DNA from 2 places in the Brevibacillus sp. BD137 genome. Region 2 is predicted to be linked to the other one. Evidence: riboswitches for the same ligand, from Rfam matches in the RefSeq annotation. Region 2 holds a riboswitch; the other holds the start of a gene.
The links. Region 2 has a riboswitch for S-adenosylmethionine ahead of metK (methionine adenosyltransferase). Riboswitches for the same ligand answer to the same signal wherever they lie in the genome.
Positions count from the first base shown of each region.

Region 1: another riboswitch for S-adenosylmethionine. It lies ahead of metH (methionine synthase); the one in region 2 lies ahead of metK (methionine adenosyltransferase).

Region 1 covers NZ_JAOTNO010000005.1:134,885-150,904, forward strand. Annotated here, with positions in the region: gene ODZ53_RS13245 (sigma-70 family RNA polymerase sigma factor) at 1-489, shown strand, start outside; gene ODZ53_RS13250 (YcdB/YcdC domain-containing protein) at 480-2,690, shown strand; gene ODZ53_RS13255 (YjcZ family sporulation protein) at 2,756-2,863, opposite strand; SAM riboswitch class I at 3,077-3,178, shown strand; gene metH (methionine synthase) at 3,295-6,741, shown strand; gene ODZ53_RS13265 (bifunctional homocysteine S-methyltransferase/methylenetetrahydrofolate reductase) at 6,774-8,639, shown strand; gene ODZ53_RS13270 (phosphotransferase) at 8,699-9,688, opposite strand; gene ODZ53_RS13275 (mismatch-specific DNA-glycosylase) at 9,762-10,340, opposite strand; gene ODZ53_RS13280 (hypothetical protein) at 10,455-10,604, opposite strand; gene ODZ53_RS13285 (3-ketoacyl-ACP reductase) at 10,813-11,532, opposite strand; gene ODZ53_RS13290 (carboxypeptidase M32) at 11,710-13,230, opposite strand; gene ODZ53_RS13295 (peptide chain release factor 3) at 13,417-15,015, shown strand; gene ODZ53_RS13300 (GNAT family N-acetyltransferase) at 15,111-15,650, opposite strand; gene ODZ53_RS13305 (M24 family metallopeptidase) at 15,651-16,020, opposite strand, start outside.
Region 2 covers NZ_JAOTNO010000003.1:71,188-87,207, forward strand. Annotated here, with positions in the region: gene ODZ53_RS07055 (sensor histidine kinase) at 1-349, opposite strand, end outside; gene ODZ53_RS07060 (polysaccharide deacetylase family protein) at 346-1,362, opposite strand; gene metK (methionine adenosyltransferase) at 1,511-2,716, opposite strand; SAM riboswitch class I at 2,850-2,951, opposite strand; gene ODZ53_RS07070 (S8 family peptidase) at 3,013-5,589, opposite strand; gene ODZ53_RS07075 (SLAP domain-containing protein) at 5,769-6,764, opposite strand; gene ODZ53_RS07080 (SLAP domain-containing protein) at 6,805-7,752, opposite strand; gene ODZ53_RS07085 (accessory Sec system S-layer assembly protein) at 7,844-8,791, opposite strand; gene ODZ53_RS07090 (acylneuraminate cytidylyltransferase family protein) at 9,518-10,219, opposite strand; gene ODZ53_RS07095 (nucleotidyltransferase family protein) at 10,216-11,265, opposite strand; gene ODZ53_RS07100 (class I SAM-dependent methyltransferase) at 11,301-11,966, opposite strand; gene ODZ53_RS07105 (GNAT family N-acetyltransferase) at 11,978-12,973, opposite strand; gene neuB (N-acetylneuraminate synthase) at 12,957-14,048, opposite strand; gene neuC (UDP-N-acetylglucosamine 2-epimerase) at 14,075-15,262, opposite strand; gene ODZ53_RS07120 (polysaccharide biosynthesis protein) at 15,635-16,020, opposite strand, start outside.

The sequences.
Region 1 (16,020 bases), on a different contig from region 2:
TACGGAGACAACATCGTGCAGCTCGCCTATCTGATCGTCAAGGATCGGGGAATCGCGGAAGACATTACCCAGGAAGTGTTCCTGAAGGCGTATCGGGGTCTGGATCAGTTCCGCCATCAGAGTAGCGTGAAAACGTGGCTTTACCGAATCGCGATCAACGAGTCCCGCAAATATTTGCGTTCGTGGTCCTTTCGCCAGATTTTTTCTACCTACCTCTCCAAAGAGGAAGCACCCCCCGAAAAGGCTGACATGGCAAATGTTGAATCGGCCGTCATCGGACAAATGAGCAAGATACAGGTAGCGGAGCAGGTGATGAAGCTCTCGCCGCTGTACCGAAAAGTCATGGTACTACATTACTATGAAGATTTGTCGATAAGAGAGATGGCGCAAGTGCTGGATATTTCAGAAGATGCCGTACGAACCCAATTGTCACGGGCCCGAAAACATTTTAAGGCATTGTGTGAAAAGGAGGGATTGGAATGGACCTAGATAAGGAAATGCGTGAAGCAGTACGGAGCGCAAGTGAGGAATCAGTGGAGGAAGTGAGGTTTACAAAAGAGATGGAATTACGGATCAGAGGTGCGATTGCAAAAAATAAACACAAGAATCGAAACAGAATTTTCGTGGCTGGTTCGCTGGCAGCTTGCTTGGCGGTTACTGCTGTGGGAATTCATCAGCAAGGCTGGTTTCCACAGATGCCAAGTGGTAAAAATGTAACGAATGCGATTGCTACAACTGCTACGAAAACAAACAATAAAGAGACAAATCCGAACAGTGTAAAGGTGCCGCCGGAAGAGGCAATTTTACCATTGAAAAAGGCGATCCCCGCCTTGAGCAAGATGACAATAAGAGTGGATCGTACAAGCTATGGATTCAGTGCACTAACTTTACTAGAAGGGGATACTGCGCGTGCCAATGTTGTCTATGATATACAGACAGGACAAATTGAGAGCTTTACAATTGATGGTGAGCGAGGAGAACAGAAGGAAGAGAAATTGCCATCAGCCAAGACTGCGGAGAAAGCAGCAAGCGCATTTCTTCAAGCTTTTTGGGGGGAGGAAAGTAAGTCCTATCAGCTCGTCGAGACTCAGATCTATACCGATGAGTATAGGGTAAAAGGCCCATGGATGAGCGTGAATTATCAACGGATCGAAAACGGCCAGCCCGTTCCGTTCGACGTATTGTCAGTTGGAATTGACCAACAGGAGCAAGTCGTGTTTTTCGGGCGATTGAACAAGAATGAACAAGCCTTTTTCACCAAGCTTACAGATGCCATGCCTGATTTGAACCCGTCCCTTCTTCTTTTGGATAAAGAAAAGAAACACGATGGCATGTCATTCATCTTGGGGAAAACGAACAACGAGGGGCATAAGGTTTCTCTTGTGATCTATGGAAATGGTCAAGCACTGGAATCGTACAGGCTTTTGTATAGGGATGAAAAGGAAGCAGCGAGCGGGAAAGAGGCAGAGGGAGCAAAAGCCTTGCAGCAAGAGCGACAGTTCCTGAACAAACTACTCGGGGCGGATAGTGAAAACTATCGGTTAGTGGATGCCAACGATCCAGGAGTGTACCTGCGATATTATAACGGACTGCCAGTGTTGTCTGATGAAATTAGCATAACAACAACGGACTCTGGTCACGTCCGATATTTCAGCAAGGAGCCCGAAACATTCGAGCCGTCGCAGTACCCGGATGTATCGAGTGCTGTGTCAGAAGAGGTAGCCATCAAAGAGCTAAGTGAGCATATGAAGCTTCGATACGTGCAGAATCCGAGAATACGGCCAGAATCAAAGCAAGGGAAGAAGTGGCAACCTATTCTGGAATACACGCCAGCTGTTTCCTTCATGCAAAGAGGACGTGAAGATGGTACGGAGTGGCATATCGACGCGACCAATGGCAAGATTGTGTATGGAACGGGAGATAATGGGCTTGCCTATGATCAGTTGAATACGACAGAAGTACATCCGATCGAATCTCCAAAGGAATACGTCAAGGTTCGCTCCAAGGATGAGGCAAAAGCACTGCTGCAAGCGGAATTTGGCATACAGGTAGATGAATCGACCTATAGAGAGAGCGAGAGTATCCGAGAGGGGCGCAAGGAATACGTCTGGAATGATAAAAATGACAAGTATATCGGCGTAGAAGTCATCGCAGAAACAGGCAGTGTCGTCGGGCTGGGATCACTGCGTTCTGACACAGCGGTGACAGTCAAACGCGAGCAAGCGGAAGAGGCTGCACTCGCCTTTCTGTATAAATACGTCGATCCAGGCGTAAAAGAGGTGCAATTAGCACAAGTCATACAGCCAGCCGAAGCGAATCCTGTGTCATCGGGCGAATGGGAATTCAGATATTTTATGAGCAAGGATGGCATTCCTGTACAGGATCGCGAGCAAAAAGCGGCTTATTCGGTAACAGTCGATCCGTCTTCTGGCAAAGTGACAAAGTTTCATAACTTCAGAATGACAAACGAGTTGGTGGAGCTTCCAGCATCCGACAGGATCGTTTCGAAAGACAAGGCTGTTGAAGAGTATTTACGCGTCATGCCTCTAAAGCTGGTCTATTTGATGAAAGATGTGGATGGGCAAAAATTAGCTCAACCAAAGCTGGCGTATGTGCCGTGGAGTGACGAAGAGCTGGCGATTAAATTTATGACACTTGATGCCGTGACAGGCAAATTTATCGCCGACTAAAACGAAAAAAAGGCTATCCCGCAGCCATTCCTGATGGCTTTTGGGATAGCCTTTTTTACACGTATCTAACAGTCGTCACACGAGCACCCGATAATAACCAACAGGATAAACAGCACGAGCACGATTGCGAAGCAGTCACCGAAGAATCCGTTACCGCAGAAAGATGTACTCATCTTTGTTTCCCCTCCTTTCCGTTATACTCCAGTCTATACACGAATGCCGATATTGGACTGGGCGGATGCCCAGCTTAGGCAAAATTGGGCGCGTAAGAGGAGAGGCTCCGTAAAAAATAGACAATTCACAATTGACGGGGAGACAAAGGGGGTGTTAAGATACTTGCAAACATTCAAGACATTTCGCAAACTAACTAAATGACAAGTGTACGACTCTTATCCAGAGAGGCAGAGGGACTGGCCTGATGAAGCCTCGGCAACCGGTAAAAATCCGGTGCCAATTCCAGCAAAGCTACGTGCTTTGAAAGATAAGAGGATGTCTCAGGCGTATTCGTATCTGCTGACAAATCCTCTTCTTTCAAAGAAGAGGATTTTTTTGTTTACCCAATTACGGAGAATAAGCCGATGCAAGGTAGAAAAGGGGCACGTCAATGAAACCAACTTTTCGCGAACAGCTTTCCCGGAAAATTCTGATTCTGGACGGTGCAATGGGCACCATGCTTCAACAGGCGAACCTGACTGCTGATGATTTTGGCGGTGAAGCCTATGATGGCTGTAATGAACTCTTGAATCTGACCAGACCAGATGTGATCCGTTCCATTCACGAGAAATATTTAGAGGCGGGCGCAGACATTGTCGAGACAAATACGTTTGGTGCTGCTTCTATTGTTTTGGCTGAGTACGATGTGGCAGAGAAAGACCTTGAGATCAATATAGCGGCAGCGCGCTTGGCCAGAGAAGCGGTGGATGCCTATTCCACGGAGGAGTGGCCGCGTTTTGTAGCAGGCGCTATGGGACCTACGACCAAAACCCTTTCGTTGACAGGTGGTGTCACTTTCGAAGAGCTGGTCGAGGCGTATTATCGTCAGGCAAAAGGCCTGATTCTCGGCGGCTCCGATGTTCTTCTTCTGGAAACCTCGCAAGATACGTTGAACGTCAAGGCTGGCGGAATTGGGATTCGCAAAGCTTTTGAAGAGCTTGGACAAGAGCTTCCGGTGATGCTGTCAGGTACGATTGAGCCGATGGGCACGACGCTTGCGGGCCAAAACATCGAGGCGTTTTACATCTCCTTGGAGCACATAAAGCCTGTCTCAATCGGTCTGAACTGTGCGACAGGACCCGAGTTCATGCGCGATCATCTGCGCACACTATCAGGAATTGCCCAATGTGCGGTCAGCTGTTATCCGAACGCAGGCTTGCCAGACGAGAACGGTCATTACCATGAAACGCCACAGGGACTTGCTTCGAAAATGCGAGCATTCGCTGAACAGGGCTGGATAAACGTCGCTGGCGGCTGCTGTGGAACAACGCCTGACCATATTCAAGCGATGGCAGAGACCTTGAAAGACTGCAAGCCACGGAGTACAGCTGTAGAACCGCTGAGCGCGGTCTCCGGGATCGAGGTCGTTTACGTCGAAGATGACAATCGTCCCTTGCTAGTAGGAGAGAGAACCAATGTCATCGGTTCCAAAAAATTCCGTGAAATGATTGCAGCCGGTCACTATGAAGAAGCATCTGATATTGCCCGGGCCCAAGTGAAACGCGGCGCACACGTCATCGATATATGCTTGGCTGACCCCGACCGTGATGAATATGAAGATATGGAAAAATTCCTACAGTTCATCGTGAAAAAAGTAAAAGCGCCCCTCATGATCGACTCGACAGATGCAAAGGTCATGGAGCTGGGACTTCGCTATTCGCAAGGAAAGGCGATTCTCAACTCGATCAACTTGGAAGACGGGTTGGAGCGATTCGAGGAAGTCGTCCCACTTATTCACAAGTTCGGTGCCTCCGTTGTCGTTGGAACGATTGAGGAAGCGGGTATGGCGATCACTCGCGAAAAGAAGCTGGAGGTCGCGCAACGCTCGTACGACATTCTTGTCAACCAGTACGGAATAAAGCCACAGGATATTATTTTCGATCCACTCGTCTTTCCAGTAGGGACAGGGGATGAACAATACATCGGCTCTGCAAAGGAAACCGTAGAAGGCATTCGTTTGATCAAACAAGCAATGCCTGCTTGCAAGACGATCCTGGGTGTCAGTAACGTTTCCTTCGGCTTGCCTCCTGCGGGGCGGGAAGTGCTGAATGCGGTCTTCTTGTACCATACCACTCTGGCAGGGCTTGATTACGCCATCGTCAATACGGAAAAGCTGGAGCGCTACGCTTCGATACCAGAAGACGAGAGAAAGCTGGCAGAAGCCCTTCTATTCGAGACAAATGATGAAACATTGGCGGCTTTCACAGAATTTTATCGCCAAAAGAAAAAGGAAGTCAGTGTGGAAGTCTCCTCGTTAACGCTCGAAGAACGCCTGGCCCGTTATGTAGTCGAAGGCTCCAAGGATGGTCTGGTGGAAGACCTGAAGCTGGCTCTGGATAAATACGCACCGCTCGAGATCATCAACGGTCCGTTGATGACGGGGATGGAGGAGGTCGGTCGCCTGTTCAACGGCAACCAGCTGATCGTGGCAGAAGTATTGCAGAGCGCGGAAGTCATGAAGGCATCCGTATCGTTTTTAGAGCCATTCATGGAAAAAAGCGATGCTGCTGCCAAGGGGAAAATCTTGTTAGCGACAGTCAAGGGCGATGTACACGACATCGGGAAAAACCTCGTGGAAATTATTTTGTCAAACAACGGCTACAATGTCGTGAACCTAGGAATCAAGGTACCACCAGAGCAACTGATTGCTGCATGCAGAGAAGAAAAGCCGGATGCCATCGGTCTGTCTGGACTCTTGGTAAAATCCGCGCAGCAAATGGTCATTACAGCCCAAGACCTGCGTGATGCAGGCATTGATATCCCGATGATGGTTGGCGGTGCGGCGTTAACGCGCAAGTTCACATCGAATCGGATCGCACCGGAATACCGTGGAATTGTTTTATACGCAAAAGATGCCATGGATGGTCTGGACCTCGTAAATCGTCTACAAAATCCGGAAGAACGTGATCGCTTGGTAGAAGAACAGCAGCATCTGCTGGAAGCAGTTGCAACCGCTCAGCCTGTTGTTGAGGAGAAAAAAGCACCATTGCCAACTCGCTCAGCCATCAGCAGAACCGTTCCGATCCATCTGCCGCCCGATTGTGAACGACATGTTTTGCGACAATATCCGCTTAGCCATTTGCAGCCGTATTTGAACCTGCGGATGCTCCTCGGAAAACACCTCGGTGTTCGCGGAAATGTAGATAGATTGATAGAGGAAGGCGACGAGAAGGTACTGGAACTGTATGGCATTGTGGAAGAGCTCTTAAAGGAAGCGAAGCAAAAAGGAACCATTACGACACACGGTGTGTATCAGTTCTTTCCGGCTCAGTCAGATGGCAACGATATTTTGGTCTATGATCCAAAAGACCACAGCAAGCTGCTGGAGCGCTTTTCGTTCCCGCGTCAGCTGGAAGAACCTCATCTCTGCCTGTCCGACTTCTTGCGACCGGTGGAGAGCAAGGAAATGGATTATGTCGGATTCCTGACCGTAACGGCTGGGGGCGGGATTCGCGAAAAATCAACAGAGCTCAAAGAGCGTGGTGACTACTTGCGCTCTCATGTCCTCCAAGCCTTGGCATTGGAGCTTGCAGAGGCATTTGCTGAGCGAATTCACCACGTCATGCGCGACGTGTGGGGCATACCGGACCCGGTTGAGATGACGATGCTAGAACGCTTCGGAGCTAGATATCAAGGCATTCGAGTCTCCTTCGGTTACCCTGCGTGTCCGAACCTGGAAGATCAGGCGCAGTTATTCCGTTTATTGCGTCCAGAGGATATCGGCGTTCAGCTGACAGAGGGCTTCATGATGGAGCCAGAGGCTTCCGTATCGGCGATGGTATTTGCTCACCCAGAAGCGCGTTATTTCAACGCAGGTCCATCTATTTTTGAAGTTTAAAAATAAATGAAAATGGGAGAGAAGGGATTGAGTTGACGACGAGAAAGAAAGATTTACGAGCCTACTTGAAAGACCATCTCCTAGTAGGAGATGGTGCAATGGCGACCCAGCTGCACGGGCTGGGCGTCCCGGTTGGCGTCAGCTTTGAGGAGCTGTGTTTGTCCAACCCTCGTTTGGTGCATGAAGTTCATACGTCTTATTACCAGGCCGGTGCGCGTTTCCTAGAGACAAATACGTATTCTGCCAATCGAGATGCATTGAGCCGTTACGGTCTGGAGCATAAGGTAGCCAGGATTAACCGGCTCGCAGTCGCCATTGCTAGGGAAGCCGCACAGGATGATGCTTATGTAGCTGGGAGCATTGGATCGATTTTGGCTGGACGGGTGAAGAAAAAGGTTTTGGATGAATACCGTGACCAGTATGAGGAACAGGCCATTGCCCTGTTACATGCGGGGGTAGACGGACTGATTCTGGAGACGTTCTTGGACTTGGAGGAGCTGCTTCTGGCGATCGAGGTAATCCGCCCGCTCACAGATGTCCCTGTAATCGCGCAGTTAGCCACTTTGGAAGTAGGGCGCACACGTGATGGTTACGCTTTGACAGATGCCTTTTCCGAGCTGAAAGCAGCGGGCGCTGACGTGGTCGGACTAAACTGTCGACTTGGTCCCGCTGAACTCTTGCGCTCGTTTGAAAATACAGTGATTCCAGAAGATGCACTCTTATCCGTATTCCCGAATGCGGGGCGTCTGGGGATGACTGATGGAGAATACGCGTTTAAATCATCACCTGAATACTTTGGACAAAGTGCGCTTCGCTTGCGTGAGCAGGGAGTTCGGTTGATTGGTGGATGCTGCGGAACCACACCTGCACATGTGAAGGCGATTGCGGATGCACTTGAGTCTCTTGAGCCGCAAGCGCGTGTGAACCCGACCATCGTTGCTGGAGATCGTCCTACGATTTCTGTGCAGAACACGAGGGAGAGGGAGAAACCAAGCATTGTCGAGCGTGTAAAAGCAGCAACGACAATCATTGTCGAGTTTGATCCGCCACGTGATCTGGATGCAGACCAATTTCTCCACGGATGCTGTGAGCTGCACAAAGCAGGAGCAGACGCGATTACGTTGGCGGATAACTCGTTGGCGACAGTACGCATGAGCAACATGGCTCTCGGGGCCCTCATGAAGAGCAGACATGGAATCGATCCGCTCTTGCACCTTGCTTGCCGGGATCGCAATCTGATTGGACAGCAATCGCACTTAATGGGCCTCAACGCCTTGGGGATTGACCAAATATTGGTGATTACTGGCGATCCATCACGCTTTGGTGACTTGCCAGGGGCCAGCTCGGTATTTGATGTGACCTCGTTTGATCTGATTCGCATGGTGAAGCAGTTGAACGAAGGTGTTTCGTTCTCAGGACGTCCGTTAAAGCAAAAAGCCCAGTTTATCGTGGGCGCTGCCTTTAATCCGAATGTCCGAAATATGGATGCTGCCGTTGCCCGCTTGGAAAAGAAGGTCGAGGCAGGCGCGGATTACATTATGACGCAGCCTGTGTACGATGCGGAGTCGATTCGGAATGTATACGAGGCTACGAAGCATATCGGCATTCCTGTCTTTATCGGGATCATGCCGCTGACCAGCTCGCGCAATGCGGAGTTCCTGCATAATGAAGTGCCGGGAATCAAGCTATCGACAGAAGCTCTGGAACGGATGAAAAAGGTACAGGGAGAAGCCGCCAGACAGGAAGGAATCGCAATCGCGAAGGAATTGGTCGATACGGCCGTTCGTTACTTCAATGGCATCTATTTGATTACACCTTTTAATTATTACGAGATGGCAGCAGAGCTCATTCAATATACCCGCCAACAAAGCTCTTTGGTGAGGATGGCTCAGACGTAACGGTTTGCGCCAGTTAAATAGGGAAGGCCTATGTGTATAGACAGGCTATGGCCTTGCGTCTAATATACATGGGCCTTCATTTCGTCTAGCATAAACGCTGTTTTGAGAGCTTCTCGATTGCAAAACTGTTGAATCTCAGCAAGGTTCATCTGATCATACTGCTTTTTGCGTAAAAAACGTTCAATGATATGCGGGAAAGCGAGATCGACAAAGAGTAAATGCAGTTGCCTAATCGATAGAGGATTTTCTTGGAGATAGCCACGCAATAAATGAGAGAACAATTCCTCGTTCCACTGGTCATTTTTTCGCATAGCAAGCGAGAGAACACGCGCAATGTCTTTGGACGGGAAATCGTAGCGAACGTCCTCCCAGTCAATGATCGCAATTCTTTGATTACTGACGAGCAGATTCCCATTGTTAAAATCTCCGTGACAGAGGAAGTGCTTGGTCAATGACTCCCTTTTCCATGTCGAGAAGTATGGAGAGGATAGTAAATGTTCCTTGGCTGTCACCCCTGCTTGTTTAAAAAAAGGGAGGTATTCCGCGACAGTAGCGTATTTTCGATCATTTTTCCCGGTGTGTTGAAGCTCCCACTTTTCAAGGGCAGCTAAATCTGCTTTGTACTCCACAGACCATTTCTCTGCTCCATTGTAAAGTTTGCCGTACTTGGAGGAAAAACCGAGCGATCTCACATGAATTTTGCCTAAAACCGTGCCGATGCGTTCCATTCGAAAAGGGGAAGTATACGCAATATTTGGCCAGGAGAGCCGTTGGTGGAGAACGAAAAGCTTTTCTTTATGAGTGATGTAGCGCTTATTATTTTTGGTGCGTTGAATGTCGGGGATGTGTACGCCGTTTTTACGCAAATGCGCTTCTGCATTCAGGATGAAATGTAAACGTTCCTTTTGCAGAGGGAAAGCTTTTCCGATGAATTTGCCATTGGTTGTTTCCAAGTAAATGACGAGTGACTTGGGTGTATCTCGAATGGTTTTGTGTTGCAAAACAGTCATGTCGTATTTGTTCTGGATTTTTTTGATGAGGTCGTCCACTGCTGATGCCCCTCCCTGCGTATAGAGCTACAAGTATTGTACGGAAGAAGAGATGTGGTTGACACGAAAGGCCCTACTTAGCAGGCGAGGGTAGAGGGTGCCAATTCATCTTGCGTAAAAAATGACTCAGCTCTGTAAACTTGGCGATGCGTTCCTCACGTGTAAAAGATGCGTTAGCCCCACTGGTAGACGGGACGACAAACACATAGCTGCCAGACCAATCTTCTGTGCCAAAGTACCTGATTAGTTGCAGTCCCAGTGAAATTGCCTCTTTCTTTTGGCCAGTCGCGTGACGAAAAGCAGTAATACCGTTAAAACAAATGACACGAGGCCGGTAAGTCTGGATCATTTGGACGAACAGCTCTGCACCTGCGGCGTAATCCTCGTTGCGTAGGTCTGTTGCGGAGCGGGTAGGACGTGAGACTAGATCGGTAATGCCATAGTTGTAGTCTAAGAGGGTGGCGGTTTCCTCTGGCAAGAGCTTGTGAGGTGTCAGGCCGCCTTCGTACAATCCGCGCCAAAACAGGTTGGCTGGATTGGCGTAGTGGAAACCCGTTGTAGCCGATATACGTCCTGGATTGATACCGCAAAATAAAACCGCCAAATCACGGCGAATGTACGTGGGCAACCATTTTTCTGTGAACTCGACCAAAGCGAACCCCTCCTGTTTACCACATTGTAGCACATCAGTGAGCGCTTTCAGAAAGAAGCAAAAAAAGCTGCCGGACTCGGCAGCTTCAAGCTATATAGGCTCAAGTATTGGATCTTATAACTGGGGAAGCGGATACGGCAGCACTTGCTGTGGCTCATTGAACGTGAATTGCTCCATTTCATTCCGGACGTATCTTTTCGTCTCGAATGGAACGACTTCTTGTTCTTCATTCCCCCACAACCAATTCGACAGCATTTGTATCATAAGGATACCCTCCACTTTGTGGAAATGTTTTACATGTTCATCATACTCCAGTTGAGGGCAGTTTTGGTTGGGCAGGTGTGAATAAGGCGTGAAGAAATGGTGGATAGAAAGTGAACAAAAATGAAGCGATTTCACAGGACTTCGCAAAAAAGCGAAAAGAAATCCGCCTGTACGAGCGGACTCTTTTCGCTTTTTTGCCATGTCATTTCTATGGATTGGTGGACCACAGTCCAGCAGATTTCACAAAAATGCGTTTGTTCAGCTTCAGCTGGCTAACCACGAACTCAGCAATATCCTCAGGCTGCATCGTCTTCTCAGGATTTCCGTCTGTCAGACCCAAGTCCAAAGCCAAATCGGTAGCTACCGTACTCGGCGTCAGCGCCGTGACTCGAATGTTGTGTTTGCGTACCTCAAGAGCCAAAGACTCTGTCAGACCAAGAACGCCGAACTTGGATGCGCTGTATGCACTGGTAAGAGGAGCACCTTTTTGTCCTGCCGTGGAAGAAATGTTGATAATGTCACCGGCGTTTTGCTCCATCATGCCTGGAAGCACCGCGCGAGTCACGTAATAAACACCCATCAGGTTAACTTGGATGATTTGCTCCCATTCGCTTGTTTCCAGGTCCATGAACTTGCCGAATTTGGCAACGCCCGCATTATTGATCAGAATATCAATCTGACCCAGTTCATTTTTGATAGAAGCAACAGCTGTTGTGACAGCTTCGTAATTGGATACGTCTGCGGTCGCAATTGCTACCTTGACGCCATATGCTTCTACTTCCTTCGCGACTTGCTTCAGATTTTCTTCAGAGCGAGCCAAGAGACCGAGATGCACGCCTTCCTTTGCCAGGGCGATTGCAATTGCGCGGCCAATACCTTTACCTGCACCCGTAATGAATGCGGTTTTACCTTTTAGTTCGATAGCCAAACGAAAAACACTCCTTTTTCAAGACAATAGGAATCTCATGTATATTGTGCAGTGTACTAGCATTTATCCCCGGAGGGAAGGATGCACTTTTATGTACGTAGGTTACGAAAGGTAACTATATAAAGGAAAATGTCCTCCCTGGGTAGGGAGAACATTGGATAGTAAGGGTGGAACTGCTTACAGCTTGTATACGTCTGTGTATTTTTTCTCCAAGTAATTCATCAAGTAAGTTGCATTTGTACCTTCGCCTGTAATCGCTTGAACGAGTTCACGAGGGCTCTTCATTTTACCGTACTGATGGATTTTTTCCTTGAGCCATTCACGGATCGGCGCGAAATCGCCTTTTGCGATCAGGTCTTCGTAACCGTTAATCTCATTCTCCATAACGTGGACGAATTGTGCCGCATACACATTACCCAGCGAGTAAGTCGGGAAGTAACCGATCATTCCGCCTGACCAGTGTACATCCTGAAGCACACCCAATGCATCTGTCGGTGGCTCAACACCCAAGTATTCTTTCATTTTTTCGTTCCAGATTTTTGGCAGATCAGCCACTTGAATGGTTTGGTTGATCAAGCCCTTCTCGATTTCGTAGCGGATCATGACATGCAGGTTGTACGTCAACTCATCTGCCTCTGTCCGGATAAAGGAAGGAGTAACAGCGTTAACTGCACGATGCAGGTCTTCTACAGATACGCCTTCGAACTGGGTAGGGAACGCTTTTTGCAAGTCTGCGAAAAAGTGATTCCAGAATGGCAGACTGCGTCCGACCATGTTTTCCCAGTAGCGGGATTGAGATTCGTGAATCCCCATGGAGGTACCATCGCACAGAGGCGTGAATAGCAGGTCTGGATTGATGTTCTGCTCGTACATCGCGTGGCCAGCCTCGTGAATACAACTGAAGAGCGCAGAATTGAAATCATTTTCAGCGTAGCGCGTCGTAATGCGGACATCTCCAGGGTTGAAGGTGGTGCAGAACGGATGCGCACTGCGATCCATGCGGCCAGACTTGAAGTCGTATCCGATTTTCTCGAGGATATAACGACTGAATGCTTCCTGGTCTGCCACTGGGAAGTTTTTCGTCAAGAAGGAGGTGTCTGGCTTGTTCGGAGAATCTGCGATCGCTTTTACCAGCTTGACGGTTTTCTCACGCAAGGTGGCGAAGATCGGATCGAGCTGATCGACAGTCATGCCAGGCTCGTACATGTCCAAGAGGGTGTTGTACTTGTTTTTGCCGTCATTCCCCCAATATTCGATGAACTCGAGCTGGAAGTTCACGATTTTCTCCAGGTATGGCTGGAACATGGAAAAGTCGTTGTTGGCACGAGCTTCTTCCCATACCGTTTCTGCCTTGGCTGTCAGTACAACATACTCCTGATGTCTGTCAGCAGGAATTTTCTTGTTACGGTCAAATTCCTTTTTGCATTCCAGCACACTGTGACGGGTAATTTCATCCAATGTTTCGAGGACAGATGGCTCACTCAGCTCTGCCAAAAGCGCTTCCATTTCTTTAGACGTCGCCAGCTTGAATTGCTCGCCAGCCAAAGTCCCGATGATTTCGGAGCGGGCATCCATTCCATTGCGAGGCGCTTGTGTAGCCTTGTCCCAATAAAGAACGTTCAGTGCTTGCGTGTAGCTGGTTATTTTCTTCACATAGTCACGGAATTCTGCCGCACGTGTTTCTACAGTCGTTGACATAGGGTTCCTCCCATAAATTTTTCATGTTCTGGTAATGGATATGTAAGTCATACAGTCAAAAAAATTTTACTACTGAATATTATATCGGTTTAACGAAAAATTACTAGGTGGATGCGGCAAGCATTTGTCGGTATAATCGTAGAGGAAACGAATGTGTTACTTATTTGCGATGACAGGAGAATGAAGATGAGTCAATCCAATCCCCAATGGGAAAATGAGATAGCAAAACGCCGTACCTTCGCCATCATCTCCCACCCGGATGCGGGTAAAACGACAATGACGGAAAAGCTGCTCTACTACGGCGGAGCCATCCGTGAAGCAGGGGTGGTTAAAGGGCGCAAAAATTCCAAGCATGCCACCTCCGACTGGATGGAGATCGAGAAAAAGCGTGGAATCTCCGTTACGTCCAGTGCGATGGATTTCGAATACAACGGACACCACATCAACATTTTGGATACACCTGGTCACCAAGACTTCAGTGAAGATACGTACCGTACGCTGACGGCTGCTGACGCTGCTGTGATGATTATCGACGTAGCAAAAGGGGTAGAGGCACAGACGATCAAGCTGTTCAAGGTCTGTCGGATGCGGGGTATTCCGATTTTTACGTTCGTGAACAAGCTGGACCGCCACGGTAAAGATCCATTCGAGCTCTTGGAAGAAATTGAGCGCGTATTGGGTATTCGTTCTTATCCGATGAACTGGCCGATTGGGATGGGAAGCTATTTCAGCGGCGTATTTGACCGTATGAAGTCCCGTGTCGAGCTATACCAAAGCAATACACAGCACGAAGAGATTTCCTTTTTCCCTGTAGAGGGAGCAGAAGATCCATTGATCGGTGATCGTGTCGGTCAAGAACTGTGGCAGCAATTGCAGGACGAAATCTCGCTGCTGGATGTTGCGGGAGATGAGTACGATCCGGAACTGATCAACAAAGGGCAACTGACGCCTGTTTTCTTCGGAAGTGCCATCAATAACTTCGGTGTACAAACATTCCTAGATAACTTCCTGCAAATGGCGCCAGCACCTTCTGCGAAGAAGAGTACAGAAGGCTTGATTGATCCGTATACGAATGCGTTTTCCGGCTTCATCTTTAAAATCCAAGCCAATATGAACCCAGCTCACCGAGATCGGATCGCTTTCTTGCGTATTTGCTCCGGCAAGTTTGAGCGGGGGATGGCAGTCAAGCACGTCCGTCTTGGCAAAGACATCAAATTGGCGCAGCCGGTACAGTTTATGGCACAGGACCGCGAAATAGTCGATGAATCGTTCGCGGGAGATGTCATCGGTCTTTTCGACCCGGGCATTTTCCAGATCGGCGATACACTTTGCGTCGGAAAATCGTTTGAGTACGAAGAAATGCCGCACTTCTCGCCGGAGTTTTTCTCCAAGGTGATGGTGAAGGACGCGATGAAGCACAAGCAATTCCAAAAAGGGATCATGCAGTTGACGGAGGAAGGGACGGTGCAGTTATTCCGTACCCATCCGATGGAAGAGCTGATTCTTGGTGTCGTAGGTGTGCTGCAGTTCGAGGTACTGGAATACCGTTTGAAAGCCGAGTACGGGGTAGACATCATGCTGACTCGTATGCCGTATCAAATCGCTCGCTGGCTCGAAGGGGAGAAAGCAGACCTCGATGCTGTGAAGAACCGAACCGTTTCCGACCGTTATGGCCGTCCGGTTATGCTGTTTGAGAGCGAGTACCAGCTGCGTGTCGCGATGGATAAGTACTCGAATATCAAGTTCCACGACAGTTCACTTGGTTTGAAATCCGTACATTCTTAATTAAAAATGGAATGACAGGGCCTCCCGATCACGGTTGAGGCCCTTTTTGTCCCTCCTGAGGAGGCAAATGTAGTAGTTTGGCTCAGGAGGCGCAGTTAGAACTCAATTTCAAAAAACCTGACCGCTTCCGTAGCATTTGGAAGGGTGATCATCCCTTTTTCTTGCAGACCGATTTTCTTTAGAAGATTGGCAGAAGATGCATTATCGGGGTTGGTGATTGCCACGATGCGCTTTAAGCCGAAAACTTCTTTTCCGTGGGCAAGAACGGCAGAGGCTGCCTCATAGGCGTAGCCTTTGCCCCAGTATGCGGGTAGTAAGGCAAAGCCGATATCGACATCCTCCAACGAATCTCTCTTGATCAGTCCACATAAACCGATCGGAACATTTCCTTCCTTCAGCTCTGTCAAATACAGGCCAAAGCCATGCTTTTCATACATCGCGACAGCGCCATTCAAAATAAAGTTGCGGGCGTCTTCCGTTGTACGAAGACCACGATCGCCAATAAAACGAATCCAAGAAGGCTCATTCATCAGTTTCAAGACAAAATCAGCGTCTTCGGCAGTTTGCCAGCGGAGGATGAGACGATCTGTTTCCAGCACTTTCAAAGAAACGACACCAGCCTTTGCTTTTATCATTTATCCGATAATTTGCAGCTCTTTGGGAAAGGACGTCAATACTTCTACGCCTTCCTTCGTGACGAGTACATTGTCTTCAATGCGGATGCCACCGATCTGCGTGTTATAAATGCCCGGTTCAATCGTGAAAACCATGCCTGGGATGAGCTCTCCTGCTGCTTGGCTGTGAACGTAAGGCGCTTCATGGAGCTCCAGTCCGATTCCGTGCCCGACACGATTGATAAAAAATTCTCCATAGCCCCGGTCCGCAATGACAGCTCGTGCAGCTAGGTCAACATCTGCGATTGGAGCCCCAGGTCGAACGGCCTGTATCCCGGCCCGATTCGCTTGCAAGACCGTATCGTACATGTCCAGCAATTCTGCACCCAGT
Region 2 (16,020 bases):
TTCTGCGCTTCAAATTGTTTTCCCGCTCGCGGTAAATGGACAGTTCTACCTGAATACGGCTCGCCTCTTCATACGCAACCCGAATGTCTTCCTCCGTGTACATATGAAAATTGCGACTGACCAAGACGAGCTTGTTGCGTGATTTGCGATATGCAAGTTCAAGCGCATCGACTTTTTGAATCACTTTGGAAATCTCTTGTCGAAGTTCATGTAATTCAAACTTCAATGAGTTGCCATGCTGTCTGGCGTTTTCAGCTATATCAAATATTTGGGTTTTACTCGTTTCTACGGTTTCAATCGTTCGTTTGATCACCCCGTCCAGCACGCTGATGTCTATCGCTTTGTTCATGATTGCTCTCCTTCAAACTCATTTTTAGCCTTCGTGAACAACTGTTGGAGGTGCTCTTCTTTTACGTCTCGCAGTCCCATGTCATTGCGTGGAATGGCAAATGGATCTGTTCCCTGTTTTACGAATCCACGATTAGATGTAAACACATAGCGGTAGCCAGCTTCACGAGCTGTCTCCAGTACGATTGGACTTGTGTATCCAAACGGCAACGAGATGACTTCGATCTCTTGCTTCATCCAATCGCTTAAGCTGACGCGAGATATACGAAAATCCACAAAGAGGCGGTCCCTGTACTCTTTTTCGTCCTCTAAACGATGCAAGTCCTTCAGAAAGACCGGAGCTGTTTCTGGGCCAAGATCGCCCCACTCATTTCTTTCTTCCTCTTCATGCAGACTGTACGTATGGGACCCGATTGTAACCAGTCCCGATTGAATCATTTCATTAACTTGTTGACGCGTAAGTGGTGGCGTCATATTCTCCCGTTTTCGATCAGCTACATCTCTTAAGCGCCCCGCAATCGCGAAGTTCACTGAAGGGTAGCCGTATGTACGTAAGATCGGAAATGCTTCTTTGTAGTAACTCTCATACCCATCGTCAAACGTAATCAAAACAGCATTCTCAGTCGGTAAGGTACCCGTCTCCATAAATCGCAGGAACTCCTCCAGCGAAATCGGATTCAGGTCATTATCATGCAAAAATTTCATGTGTTGGGCAAATTGATCAGGAGCTATGACATACCGCTGATTCGATTGATCCGTGACATGATGGTACGTCAAAACAACAACCTGATTGTTATACCACTTTTTCGTTTGAACCACTGCTTCTTCTGTTGGTGTGACGTTTGGCTCAGCATTTTTTGTCTCACTTATGCTTATAGACGTATCCACTTGGGGAAAAGGTTGCACTTCTTGTTTATTCTTTTTTTCCAGAAAAGATTCGCCTAAGAACCCAATAGCCACTATAAAAAACAAAAAAGTAAGAAACACGATCAGGAAGAGCCTTCTGTTCGGCAAAAAAACCCCTCCTCTACTTCCTCACTAGGAGATTCGACACAGTCATACAAATTCCTGTGCAACAATTGACCCAATAATTGGATGACTCTGCTCCTAAAAGAAAAAGAGCCCAGTAGCAACACCAGGCTCTTTTTATGTCTTTCGAATATTAGAGTTGAGCAGCCTCTTGCTTCAGAACTTCTGCTTTGTCTGTTTGCTCCCAAGGAACATTCAGGTCATTGCGTCCGAAGTGGCCATATGCAGCTGTTTGTTTGTAGATAGGGCGACGCAGGTCGAGCTGCTTGATGATACCAGCAGGACGCAGGTCGAAGTGTTTGCGAACCAATTTCACCAGAGCTTCTTCGGAAATGGTACCTGTGCCGAATGTATCTACTGCGATGGAAACTGGTTGTGCTACACCAATTGCGTAAGCAACTTGTACTTCGCATTTGTCTGCGAGGCCAGCAGCCACGATGTTTTTCGCTACATAACGAGCCGCGTAAGCACCGGAACGGTCAACTTTCGTCGGATCTTTACCGGAGAACGCACCACCGCCATGACGAGCATAACCGCCGTAAGTATCTACGATGATTTTGCGGCCAGTCAAGCCAGCATCCCCTTGTGGTCCACCAATTACGAAACGGCCAGTTGGGTTGATGAAGTATTTGGTTTCAGCGTCCAACAGTTCAGCTGGAACAACTGGTTTGATTACGTGTTCAACCAGATCTTGCTTGATTTGCTCCAAAGTTGTTTCAGGAGCATGTTGGGTAGAAATAACGATTGTATCGATACGAACTGGTTTGTCGCCATCGTACTCAACGGTTACTTGTGTTTTTCCGTCAGGACGGAGGTAAGCAAGTGTTCCGTTTTTACGTACTTCAGTCAGACGACGAGCCAATTGGTGAGACATGCTGATTGGAAGTGGCATCAGTTCAGGTGTTTCATTGCAAGCAAAACCAAACATCAAACCTTGGTCACCAGCACCAATTGCTTCGATCTCAGCATCAGTCATTTTGCCTTCGCGTGCTTCCAATGCTTGGTCTACACCAAGTGCAATGTCAGCGGACTGCTCGCCAATTGCAGTAATAACACCGCAAGTGTCAGCGTCAAAACCGAATTTCGCACGGTCATAGCCGATTTCACGAATGGTTTCACGAACGAGCTTTTGGATATCCACATAAGTGTTTGTAGTGATTTCACCTGCTACGAGAACCAAACCAGTAGTTACGGAAGTTTCGCAAGCTACGCGAGCGTTTGGATCTTTGGAGAGGATCGCATCCAAGATGGAGTCGGAAATTTGGTCACAAATTTTATCCGGATGTCCTTCAGTTACAGATTCGGATGTAAACAGACGACGACCTTTTTGCAAAGCCATGAGAAAATACCTCCTTTGACCTCATACAAATAGTGTGGTAGCCGAGTTAGGATTTTATCTACGTAAACGCAAATAAAAAACCTTTTCCAATTTTTAGGAGGAAAAGGTTTGAGCGTTTTTTGCTTCCTTCATCCTCTTATCGGCCAGAACAGATGTCCGTTCTGCTGGTTAGCACCGCTCTAGCTCGGTTGCCGGGCTTCATAGGGCCAGTCCCTCCGCCTGCTCTGGATAAGAGTATCCATTACGGATAATAGAATAATTGTTTTTTTCAGAGATGTCAATAGGAAAAATTTTACTTATAATTGATAGGCTTTTGAAAGTACCACCACTACCTCGGCGCGAGTTGCTCTTCCATTCGGTTTAAAGGAAGAACCGTACCCATTAACCCAATTTCTCGATGTCAAAGCCTCGATGGCAGGAGAAGCCCAGTGACTCGTTGGCACATCCCGATAATTCGAGGTACCGTGATTATACATCAACACATTACGTGCCCGGGCGATCATTACCGCCATCTCTGCACGCGATATCGGCTGATCCGGCTTCATTTCATTCTTCGGGTACCCTTTCAAAATTCCCAATTGATAAGCTACACCTAAGTTGTGATACGCCCAGTGCCGCTTTGGCATATCCCGGAAGGTCGCTTTTCCTGTGTAGGTAGTCGCTACCTTAGAACCGGTCGCACGCATCGATTTAAGCAGCATCGTCGCAAACTCTGCACGGGTCACTGCCTGATTCGGCTTGAATGACGCATCATTAAACCCATTTACAATATCGCGAGAGCTAAGTCTGACGATCTCCGAGCGCGCCCAGTGGTCCGAAATATCGCGATAACCCGCTATCAATTTCTGCTGCGTCACCGTGAGTCGGTACGATTCATATTTGAACGAAGTACCACTATTAAGGCGTACATAATATTTTCCTGGCTGCAAACGCAAACCGATAATATCGTTTCCTCGCTTAGACAGCTCCGCTACCTCATTCGTCGAAGCAAGCGCATAGTTCATATTTCGGTCGCTATAGAGCGCGAAACGAAAGCCGCTATCGACAGGAATGTACGGCGCTCGGAACGTGACATACGATTCACTATTCACAGTAAATTGGAACCAGTCGGAATCGGTAGCTGTCGGTATCGTGCCTGACATCACTGTCCCACCGCTTAACGGAGACGCTGTTTGATAGGTGTCATTCGGCTCATTAAAATCTTTTTTTACTGGCGTGTATCCCAGATCCAGCTGATATTCGCCATTCACCGCATTGCGATTGTACTCACTCACACGGATGTAATACTTCCCTGGTGACACTTCTTTTTGGACGCGCTCTGTCGGATTGTCTTTTGTTCCATTATCGTAGGTAGGGTCCCAGACAACCATCTTTTTACCGAGCTCTTGTTTACCAATACTCAGCAATAAATCGACACGCTTGTTATCAGGACTAACAGCGACATCCAAATGCCCGTATTCACGAACATAGTAGGAGAACCAATCCTGATCCCCTTCATCGTGAAAATTGCCTGTTACACTGATTTCGTTGCCTACGAGTGGCCTTGCCGTCTCTTGCGTATCATTCGGTTCGTTACGGTCCGGATTGATGGTAAACTTACTCGTCAGCACGTAGGTAAAAGCGTTGTTGACCCCTCCGTTACGCATTAACCGGATATTCATTTTCCCCGCTTTGACCGGGACAGTTATCGTATCCCCATTTCCGAAGTACTGTGTAATCGGCGCACGATTCTCTGGGTAAAAGGTAGCTGCCATCGCGGAAGAAATACCGGATGTCACTGACGCTGTAAAGCTGACCTTCCCATCGTAAGGGATGTCCATCTTCAGCCAGTCTATCGTATCTTTTGGTCCCAAATTTCCACGTATCTGAGACTCGATCGGGAACGCTTTTGCTGAGTACGTCTGATTATTCGGCTCTAAAAAGTCATAGGATAAGGACGTTCGAACTGCCTTGTCGACATTTAGCAACCCGTAGCCCGTTTTCCGGTCCCACCCCTTTTCCCCTAAATCCGTAGCCGTTTGATAAAGCAATTGTCTTACATCAAATGGACTTAGTTTGGGATGACGAGCTAGTATGAGAGCCGCTGCACCCGCTACTTGTGGTGCGGCTGCTGAAGTACCGCTAAAGGAACCGTATTTCCCCCCTAGCTTGGTCGTATAAACATTGAAACCGGGCGCTACCAGGTTAAGCTCAGGTCCCGTATTGCTTTGATACAGCACTTCATTGTTACTCCTTACAGCCCCTACCGCTACCACCGTGGGATAAGCTGCCGGATAAGCCACTCGGCTACTCTCATTGCCACTCGCTGCAATCAGAACGGCTCCGCTTCTTTCCGCTCGTTGCACAGCATTCGCCAGTTCTTTGGAGTAGGACATGCTGCTGAGAGACATCAGAATGACTTTGGCACCACGATCCAAGGCAGTATTGATACCCTTAGCAAGAGTCTGGACCGTAGTATCACCATTTTTGGCCAAAACTTTAATCGGCAAAATCTTGGCATTCCACAAGACACCAGATACACCAATGCTATTATTCCCGCTAGCAGCCAGTACACCAGTTACTTCTGTTCCATGTCCGTTATCGTCCTGGGCCGATCCCCCGGGATTGACCAGATTCACACCCGGCAAAAGGTTGTCCTTCAAATCAGGATGCCTATAATCCGCACCAGAGTCTAGCACCGCGATGATAATCTGTTCATTACTATTTACGACTGACCAGGCCTGTTGAGCTCTAATCTGACTCAAATGAAGCTGGTTACTTAAATAGTAGTCATTCGATGCTGGTGGTGCTGCAGCATAGATTGTTTGGTTGTTTGCCATCAATAGTGCGACACTTATCGCAGTCGCTACTGACATGTTCACTGATTTTTTCATGTAAAACAGTCCTTCCTTCTCTCCCCTGCAAAATCAGCAGTCTAAAAGGAATTCAGGTATTTATCTTCTCGTCCTAGCATAGCGGATGAAAAGGGAGACATGCAACCCTGATTAGCCAATATTTGGAACGTTAGAAAAGAACAAAACCCTTTTCACCATGGGCAAAAAGGGTTTTCTCCTTACTGTAACAAACCTTTATTGTCTTCCACTTCAGGTGCTACCTGAGCTTTTTCTTTTTTTCTTTGCTGAGCTTTTGGAATAAAAGCAGTCAGTTCCGCCAGATTTACCTCTTCCTTTTTAATGGAGGAGAACGGAATATCAAATGCCCATATACGATGGCTATTTGCTTCTACCTTCATGTTTTCCAGGGTAAAGTGTACACGTGCTACAGTATCGCCATCCTTATCATGAACGATAATCGGCACTTCGGTAAATTCAAGACGTTTTGCCAGACCGTTACGGAAAGCAACGATGACTTTCAAGCCGTTATCTTCACCTGGCTTGATGTCGAGGACTTGCAAATCTACTTTGCCCTCTACAATCGGAGCCTTTTCTGCTGCCTGCTGCATGTATTGCTTGGATTCATCTGCACTCAGACCCAGATTAAAGTTTTGATTCTCTTCGACTTCTTGCTGTTCCGGCTTGATAAAGGCCAGCTTCAATGGAACCTCTTGTTCAGGAATACGATCGAATTCATCCCAGCGGAACATGAATTCCATCGGACGGCTGGACATTTCCATCACTGGACCAGATGTAATCAGATCAAAAGTCTTTCTCGCGACTTCCTCTCCATCCTCCGTCACCAAAGACAACGGAAGCCTTTGCAGCAAAATGCTGCGGTCAGTCGCATTACGAACGTAGGTAAGAACCAAGAAACCATCATTGGTAACCTGTGTAAAGAAAGGAATGATACCTACTTCGTTACGAACAACCGGAGGCATTTCATCATGCGCGTATTGCAAGAGCTCATGCTCCGCTTCGTCCAATTGATCATCCCACGGACCGTTCAGCACCAAAAACAATTCCTTGGATTCCACACGGTTCGCAGATTGCTGCGGATTCTCTAATCCGGATACACCCAAATAAAACTCTCTATGAAGATTCTCATGAATATCTTCGCGTACTTGCTCCAAGCTCTCCTTGGAACCAAACCAATTTTCCAATAACCAACTCATAAGTCAACCTCCTCTTTCCCAACCTCAAAAGTATTGCGCCCTATTCTACCTCAAGCGTCCATCTTTTCAGGTCGGCATCAGGCTTTTTCACTAAATTTGGCGGGAATACAATCATCCATGGACGGCTGTAACCCGGCTTCACATTAATGCTGCTTGCGTCGAGTACACCTGTTGCTACCAGATCACCATTAGCATCAGCAATCGTCAGCTTGATTTCATCTGGACGGTAATCATGGGCCATCCCATTGCGGAAGAGCATCGCTGCTACCAAATGTCCTTCCTTTGTCATTCCGATATCGAATCCAGTAACCTGTACGGTATTAATCGGAATCATTGGCAAAGACTGCGTCAACGCTTCTAAACGATCCTTTTGGCGATCGGTCATGCGGCTTTCCATTTCAGGATCGAGCTCCAGATTACGCGGCCATACATGCGAATTTCTACCAGCCTTCATAACCACTTTCCAGCGGTTAAAGGTGAAGTTTTCATGCAGATAGCTCTCTTCCGGGAACAATACCTCCCACGGACGGCTGGTATGCGGTGGAATTGCGCCCATATCTGACAAATCCACCTTGATCCTTGCAAACGCATTATCATCAAGATAAATCGCTAACCCAACGTTTTTGATCCGAACTGGCTTATTTGTCGAGTTACGGAAGAACATCGCTACCGTCATGCCATTTGGCTGGGGAATCATACTGAATCCCGTTACGCTAATCATGCCTTTACGCATCTCTGGCAATTCTTCTTGCAAAAAGCGAAGCGTATACTTTTTCTCGGAATCCAGCTCGCTCTCCCAAATCGGGCTTAGGGACAATTCCGTACGAATTTTTTCAACTCCACCTACAGACTCTTCCTGTTGCTCGTTGCTTTCCATTTCGACCTCGGTGTTTTTTAATTCAGCGACATCGATAGCAGACTCTTCTTGAATATCTTTTTTCAGATCCTGTTGATCCTTACCTAAAAAATTCTTCATAAAGGAAAACATAGGCTACCTCCTCAAACGTCCGGACACGAACGAAGCTTCTCTTATCATGATAAACTTTTTTGACTAGCCCATGCAAATTTGCTCTCTTGCATTAGGCTCCTTGGGGAACGCTCACTTTCCAACGGGACAAGTCAAGCTCTTCCTTTTGAATGCTCTCAGGTGGGAAAATAAACAGCCACGGCTTGCTCGTATTTGCATTTACAATCAGGCTTCCTAGTTCAAACAGACCTTCTGCCACTTTATCCCCACTTGCGTCATAGAGCGCCAGCGGCAACTTCTCGATGGATAGTGATTGAGTAGAGCCATTGCGAATCAAAAGCATCGCATTCAGGGCACCATTTTCTGTTCGACGAATCTGCACGCTCTGTATATTTACTTCTCCCTCATTTAGAGCAGGGAGTTTCTTCGCTAGTTCAATTAAGGACGTTTTTTGCTCATCAGTCAGCGCCTTAATCCAGGATTCTTCCAGTTCCAGCTGCTGTGGAAGAACCATTTTCTTCTCCGCCATTTCAAAAGCGATCTTCCAATTCATCAAGAGAACATCTACCTGTAAAAAGTGTTCTCTAGCAAATACAAACACCCATGGCCTTGCAGAGCGCGGCGGAATTTCGCCGAGTTCGCTCAAATCAAAGGATTGACGTGTAAACAGCTCCTGATCACCAAACAGTACCACCAGTGTCATTTCATCCATACGAATCGGTTTGTCCGTGCTATTCCGGACAAATGCCGTCACTTCGATCCCGTCATCATGTGGGACGAGCGTAGTTCCGGCCAAAGAAATATTCCCTGGCTGTAACGGCTCCAGCTCCAGAGCCATGAAAGAGAGCGAATATTTTTCTTGCTCACTAAGCTGGCTCTCCCAAGATTCATGCAGAGAGAGTGTTGTTGTGACGCCAGTTGATTCAACCTGTTCTTGTTGTTCTTCCTGATGTGACTGTTCGGTATCAGCAGCGGAAAGGATCGATTCCTCCTGAACCTGCTCACGCACCTCATTCGTTGTCGGTTTATTCCCCATTAAATTCTTCAAGAAGGTTAACATATCGCCGCTCCCAACTTTTCTCTACATCTATATATAGTAACATTCGTCATCCACTATAGCATAGTGACATCCTTTTGCAACATAGAAAACTTGGCATTCCAAGCTGAAAACAAACGGTTTTTGCAACCTTTTCACAGTGCAATTCGTATTGTTAGTTATGTTAGGATACCCGTACGTAGCATGCGATGTCAAGGAATGGAAGGATGGATGGTGGGATAAAAAAGGAGAGCATGGTTTGTACCCCCTCATCCTTAGAGGACCGTTTCTTAGGAAGTCTATACCGCTCAGACAACTTTCATCGTTCATCAGGTCTCCTTCGCATATTAATGAAGAAAAAATTTTTCAGGCTATCGAAACGGCGAAATCCATGTATAACTTTTCCATAATGAGTTAAAGTTTACAACGTTGTTTATTATTGATAAAATGTAAGAGTCTAAACAAATAACTTGGGGAATTGCTTTTTGACCAACTGTCTTGTGCAGTTGGTTCTCTTTTTGTATTCAATATCTAACATTTTTGTATAGGCATTTTTTCCTGGATCAAAATAAAGAGCTTATCGTGTCTCTACGATAAGCTTCTGATTCTATGGTATTGGACATCTCATTGATAGGTTTGTCCTTTTTTCTACAATGCTAGGTAACATAGACACTATGAAAACGTTGATAGGACGAGAGATTGCCACAATGTTGTATCATCCAAATGTATAACAATTTGGTTTTTTTGTGGTTACCAATTAATCTTGTTTCTATTTTTTAAAACATGCTCCATTATAAAAAAGTCAATTTCCGAATCTATATCTAGTGACCTTTCTTTAGGCATTATATATGCGACAGTTTCATCGGATAGGAAGGATTGGTGGGACTTTAACCATCTACATTCAGCTACGTAGATAGCTCCATTTATTACATATGCGTTGGGAGCATCCTGACGCCTTGTAATCGTTTGTTCAGTTCGTAAAACTGGTTTCATACGACTGTTCCCATCTAGAAAATACATCCAATATGGAGTTTTATCCGATAAAGTCATTGCCACACACGATTTAGCATTAGATTGCAAGCACTTTTCAATACTTCCATCAATATCAGACACGTTTCGGAATGGAGAAGTCGGTTGAAGTAAAACAACATAGTCATAGGAATCAAATATTTCTAATACATGGAGAACTGGATCAATACCAGGTGTATGATCGTGTGCTAATTCTTTCGGACGCATAAACGGTACTTCACAACCGTAGGCTCTACCAACTGAGGCAATTTCATCATCTTCTGTAGAAAGAATCAACCTATCAATATAGACCGACTTTTGAGCTACTTCTACAGTCCATGCTATCAACGGCTTACCGCATACCTCTCGGATATTCTTGCGCGGCACCCCTTTGGACCCTCCTCGAGCTGGTATAATTGCGAGAACAGTCTTTCCATTAATCACCCGAATACCTCCGCGAATTCAACATTCGCCCGCTCAAAATCAGAAATTCTCCCAATGTCCAACCAATATTCCCGAATTGGGAAGGCAATGGTTTCTTCTTGCTGTTTCATTAATTTTTCAAAAAGACTAGGCATATCAAAAAAGTTATTTTCAGGTATCAATTCTATTACAGTAGGGTCCAGAACATATATACCGGCATTAACAAAGTAACGTTGAAGTGGTTTTTCCTCTATTCCAAGCAAACGATGTTTATCCAGATTAACCACTCCATAAGGAATCTGGTAATCATACTCTCGAACACACATTGTCCCCTTTGCTTGGTGAGTAATGTGAAAGTCCAGCATTTGTTCGAAATTTACTTTAGTGAGAAGATCGCCATTCATAACAAAAATAGGCTGTGCTGGTTTTTCGGGAAGAAGGCTAAGAGCCCCCGCAGTTCCTAGGCTTTGGTCTTCGTGTAAATAGCGAATTTCCACATTCCAACGTGATCCGTCTCCAAAGTAATCCTTTATCATCTCTGCTTTGTAATTAATCGAAATGAAAAAGCGATGAAACCCTTGATCGATAAAATTAAGCAAAATCGTTTCAAGCAATGGCTTATTACCAACCTCTAATAACGGTTTAGGACAGTCATAAGTGAGTGGGTGTAACCTTGTACCCAATCCCCCAGCCATTAATACCACCCAGTTATCTTTTAACTCGGGACGTAACAGATCGTTGAGCATTTCCACATGAATTACTCGCCCCTCCTCATCAACCACAGGAATTTGATATAGTTGACGTACTTTCATTAGGGCCAATATATTTTCTCGAGAATCATATGGAGATGCAACAGTCGGATAGGAGTTCATCACTAATGAAACCTTGTCATTAAGTAATCTCCCCTTTAACAACCCTCTACGAATATCACCATCCGTCACTGTCCCCAGTAATCGCCCATTCCCATCAACAACCAATGCTAATTGCTTTGCACCAGCATCAATAATTTCAATTACTTTTAAGATCGGGGCATCAGGGCTTACCATAATACTTCTCCATTTATCCATCGCGAGTTGCCACCTCTATTTTAACTTACTTCACCTCAACGCTTTTCGCCAATGATGATCCATTCCTTTACTTCTTTGGCCACATTCATATATTTACGTGTTAAGAGTTGTATCTCTTGGACGCAAAATCCTTTAACCATTTGCTCAATTTCTTCAAATCCAGTAAATCTACTATACCCTTTGCTGTGCAATGGGCCTTCTTCTACAATATATGCATTGTGACCGACTACTTCCCCAGTTTCATCTCCCCAACTACCTTTTGCAAAAGTCCGACTAAATAACTTTCCTCCTCGTTTGGTTACCCGAGCCAGTTCATTATAAATCGCTACAGAACTCTCAAAAGAGTTACAATAAATAGCTTCACAATCAATCACAGCATCAAAGTAATCATTAGAAAAAGGTAAATTGGCTATATCTCCGACTACTAGTTTTGCATGTCTATCTAATACTTCTTCTCTCAAACGATTTGAAGCCCTTAAAACAGCAGTTTCCGAACCATCAATTCCATAGACTGAAAAACCCTCGCGTGCCATAAACCATAGGTTAGCACCAGGCCCACATCCTACTTCCAAAATTTTCACTTGACTTCGAGATGGTACATGGTAAAAGTTTTTGGAAATAAAGCGAATCAAATCCTCACTGGGATATTTTCCCCATTCCTGTTTCTTAAAAACTTCTTCCCATACCGGATCCCATGTCATTTTTGATTCCCCTATCGATAGAATAGTATTCTGTCAGAAATAGAGCCGTTTTTACTCTTCCAAAAAGTCTTTAATTCTTCATAACAATCTGGTTTGTGTATCATTTTCCCAATTCTAAAAGACGCTCGTTCTTTCGAAAAACCAGATTTAAAGAATAATAAGGGGTTATTTTCAAGGCTATTGGTCCCACCACCAAGATGTAACTTGCGACACTGTAAATTTTTACCCAATTCTGCAGCCTCATGGAGAATCATGGTAGATGCTGCAAGTTGTCTTCCAACATCATTGGAGGCAGATAGATGGTATTCCATTATATTCTTATCGGAAAAGAAAATTGAGGCAGCTACTACCTCTCCATCCAAGACACAGAGAGCATAATGGGCCTGGTCCCACTCATACCAAGCATCATAGTACTCGTTTGAAAAAAAGTAGAATGGATTGGCCTGCAATGATTTCATTAAGCCTTCATACAGTTCCGGAAACCATTGGAAGAAAACTTCAGGCTCACACCATTCTACCTTTAAACCATGTTTCGTAGCCTTTCGAAGCATATTCCTAACACGGGATTGGTAACCTATAAATAAGTCTTCATTCGTAAGATCTACCCAAACTGTTTCTCGATCAAAAACTTTCTCTCCATTATGGTACCGCCAATTCTGTAAGATTGGATGAAATCTGACAAACTCAGCAAGAATGTTGTTTTCCTGACACCAGGACGTAAACGCTGACCATGCCCGATCTATAAATTGTTTATTATCTGTGGTTGAAATTGGTCCGCCATATCCATACGGTGATTGGATGTCACGAAATTTGGTATCAGGAACATCTGCTGCGAGAAAAGGATAATAGTATATTTCGCCATATTCTTCAAACACAAAAAATGTCGGCTCCATTCCTTTTTCGCGTTTCGAATCAATCTGAAGATACCTAGGGTGAAGCGATGGGCATTTACGCTCCTCTGCAATTTCCTTAAATAGTTTTTCTGCTTGATTATAATTTACTTGCATAGCTTCCAATAACCTCGTCCTCTTGGTAGTCCTTTTTTGCTACTTGACCGATCATCTCCCAATAATACATAGGGGAAATTCCATTTCCTGGACGTTTGCACATCAAATTTTCTTCTGTGAAAGTCTCACCACTTCTAATATTTCGAGCGGCCACAAGACTTTTTCTTGCAATCTCTTTATTTTTTATTTCTGAAGGAGCAGGTGTCTTTAGGGACGAACCAATGGCAACCTCAACTTGTCTGATTGATTTTACCATTGCCTTTAATTCCTCCGGTTCTAAAGAGGCCTTATGATCTGGGCCAGGAAGACGCTTATCAAGTGTAAAATGTTTCTCAATTACAATTGCTCCTCTTGCGACTGCAGCAATAGGTATAGCAATTCCTTCAGTATGGTCGGATAAACCCACAGGCAACCCGAAAGCATGAAACATGGTATTCATTGCATTTAAATTAACATCCTCGTAGGGTGAAGGATATTCTGTTGTACATTGCAGGAGTTGCACTTTTTCTTTCAATGCTTTTTGCCCTGCCTTACTCAAAAAAGCATTATGAAAAGCTTGAAGGGAAGGGGATTGATTAGTAACAGTATATCCAAATGCTAAAACGCTGAGAGCTTGTTCGATTTCCCCAAGTGTTGCCATCCCTGTTGAGAGGATAACAGGCAGCCCCGTTTGAGCGATTTTTAGTATTAATGGACCATTTGTAATCTCTCCCGAAGGGATTTTAAGTAATGTTACTTTCATCTTTTCAACTAATAAATCTACACTTTCCATGTCAAAAGGCGTTGAAAGAAACTGAATATTACATTGATCACAATACGCCATTAGTTCGTAATGTGCTTCTGCGCTTAATTCCAACTTTTTTACCATTTCTAGCTGGGATTCATCTGAACCAGTTGTACTTTTTTGATAGGAAGCCTTCTCAGCAAACTTGCTGATCACCTTTTCAGATTTGAATGTTTGAAACTTCACAGCGTCAGCTCCTGCATTTGCAGCAGCTAAAATTAACTGCTTAGCCATCTCCACAGACCCATTATGGTTTACTCCTGCCTCAGCAATAATGAATACATTACTCATGGTTTACCCTCCTTGTTAATGAACGCTTATTGTTCCGACGAATTTGCGCTGATTTCAAGATTATAAAACGATTTCATCAAGATTTCGTCTAATGTTACCTTTTTTAAAAAATCTTTAATCTGAATTGAAACATAATCTTCGCCATACGGGGATTGAAAATATGGGAGCCTTTGTGCAAAATCTGCAGACAGCGCTTTCTGAATAGCCAGTACAATAGACTCTTTGCTTTCATCACAATCAATAATTGATTCCGCCCTTAATCTCCCTTTTTGTCTATCACCAATATTGACAGTCGGTTTTCTAAAAGCAGGAACCTCAATTATTCCGCTTGATGAATTGCCGATCACCAAGTCCACATGCTGAATGGCACTAAGATACCTAAGCTGCCCCAATGAAGTATAGGAAATGCATTTATCTGGATTGATAGAAACGTACTCATCAATCATCTGAGAGATTATTCTCCCGTCAGTGTCAGAATTAGGCTTGGTAAAGATAATTCTTGCACCTGGAAATTCTTGCAGTGCTGATAATAGTTCGTTCATTGCCTTCTCAGAACCTGACTTGCTTAATGTAACAGGATGATAAGTGACTAAAAAATTTAGTTTTCCCATTTCAAAGTTAATTGATTTTTCAAAGTCTGTTCTATTAAGCAGCTTTAATTTTCTTATATTATCTAACCCAATAGCACCCACTCGTAACACCCTATCCGGATGTTCCCCAAGCTGTATGACACGATTTCGATACTCGTTTGTAGAAACAAAGTGTAAATGAGACATTTTTGTTATGGAGTGTCTGATAGCTTCATCAATTGCTCCCTCTGTTGTTTCTCCTCCATATAAATGAGCGATAGGAATTCTTCCAACCAGAGCAGCTTGTGCAGCAGCTAATATCTCATATCTATCGCCAAGAAGGACAACGATATCAGGCTTTAACCGATCGTAAGCCTTCGCGAAGCCAATTGTCGCAAGTCCAATTGAAGTGGTGACACCAACAGGAGTATCGCTTGACAATAGCATCTCTACCTTTTCGTCGATTTTAAAGCCATCATCCTCAATAACTCGATATGTTAATCCAAACTCGGGTGATAAATGCATACCTGTGACGATCACTTGTAATGTTAGATCCTTATCATTTTCAATTTCTTTCATTAACCAATAAAGCAAGCCATATTCCGCACGAGTACCAGTTACAACGCAGATCTTTCGCTTTGTCATTTATTTCCTCCATATTCGGAATGCATAGGAATATTATTGCTAATAAGTCCTAACTTTTCTGCAATCCGATTCTTCCTTCAAACAGTGTTGAAACACGATCACAGGGCCCCAGAAAAAATCACTTACCGGAGCACCAATATGTACCAACAAATCGCTTGCGGTTATAAATTTCCTATATTGTGCGCTTTGTTCCATTCTGTATGCCCATTTTAACAACCGTGTTTTATTAGGTCAATTTCACCCAAAAAGAGACCCGTTTTACACAGATTAGTGAGCTAAATGACAATTGACTTCATATCTTTTAAGATACATAACTCAACCAATTAAATAGAAAAACTACCGCTCTTTGTTAACCAAAGAAAAGTAATAGCTTCATCTAGATTGCGTTGTGACGGCTACTTCCAGTTCTCCTATGACGGGAACCTGTTGAGCAGGGTTAACTAGCGGTGAAACTATAATAAATAAAATCTCTCTCACTTGTTCTGGGGAAGTTACACCAATAATTTGCTCTTCAATTGTTTTTAAAATAGAAGATAGATATTCAATCGGGCAATTTATAGGCTTCCCGACAAATATTCGATTATGTTTAGTTGCAGTTGTGCCCTCTTCATCAGTAAGTAGCTCTTCAAAAAGTTTTTCACCTGGACGGATGCCACTATAAATAATTTTGATTTCTTTCTCGGGTTCAAATCCGGATAATCGTATAAGATCTCTTGCAAGGTCTGCAATACGAACAGGATTACCCATATCTAAAATAA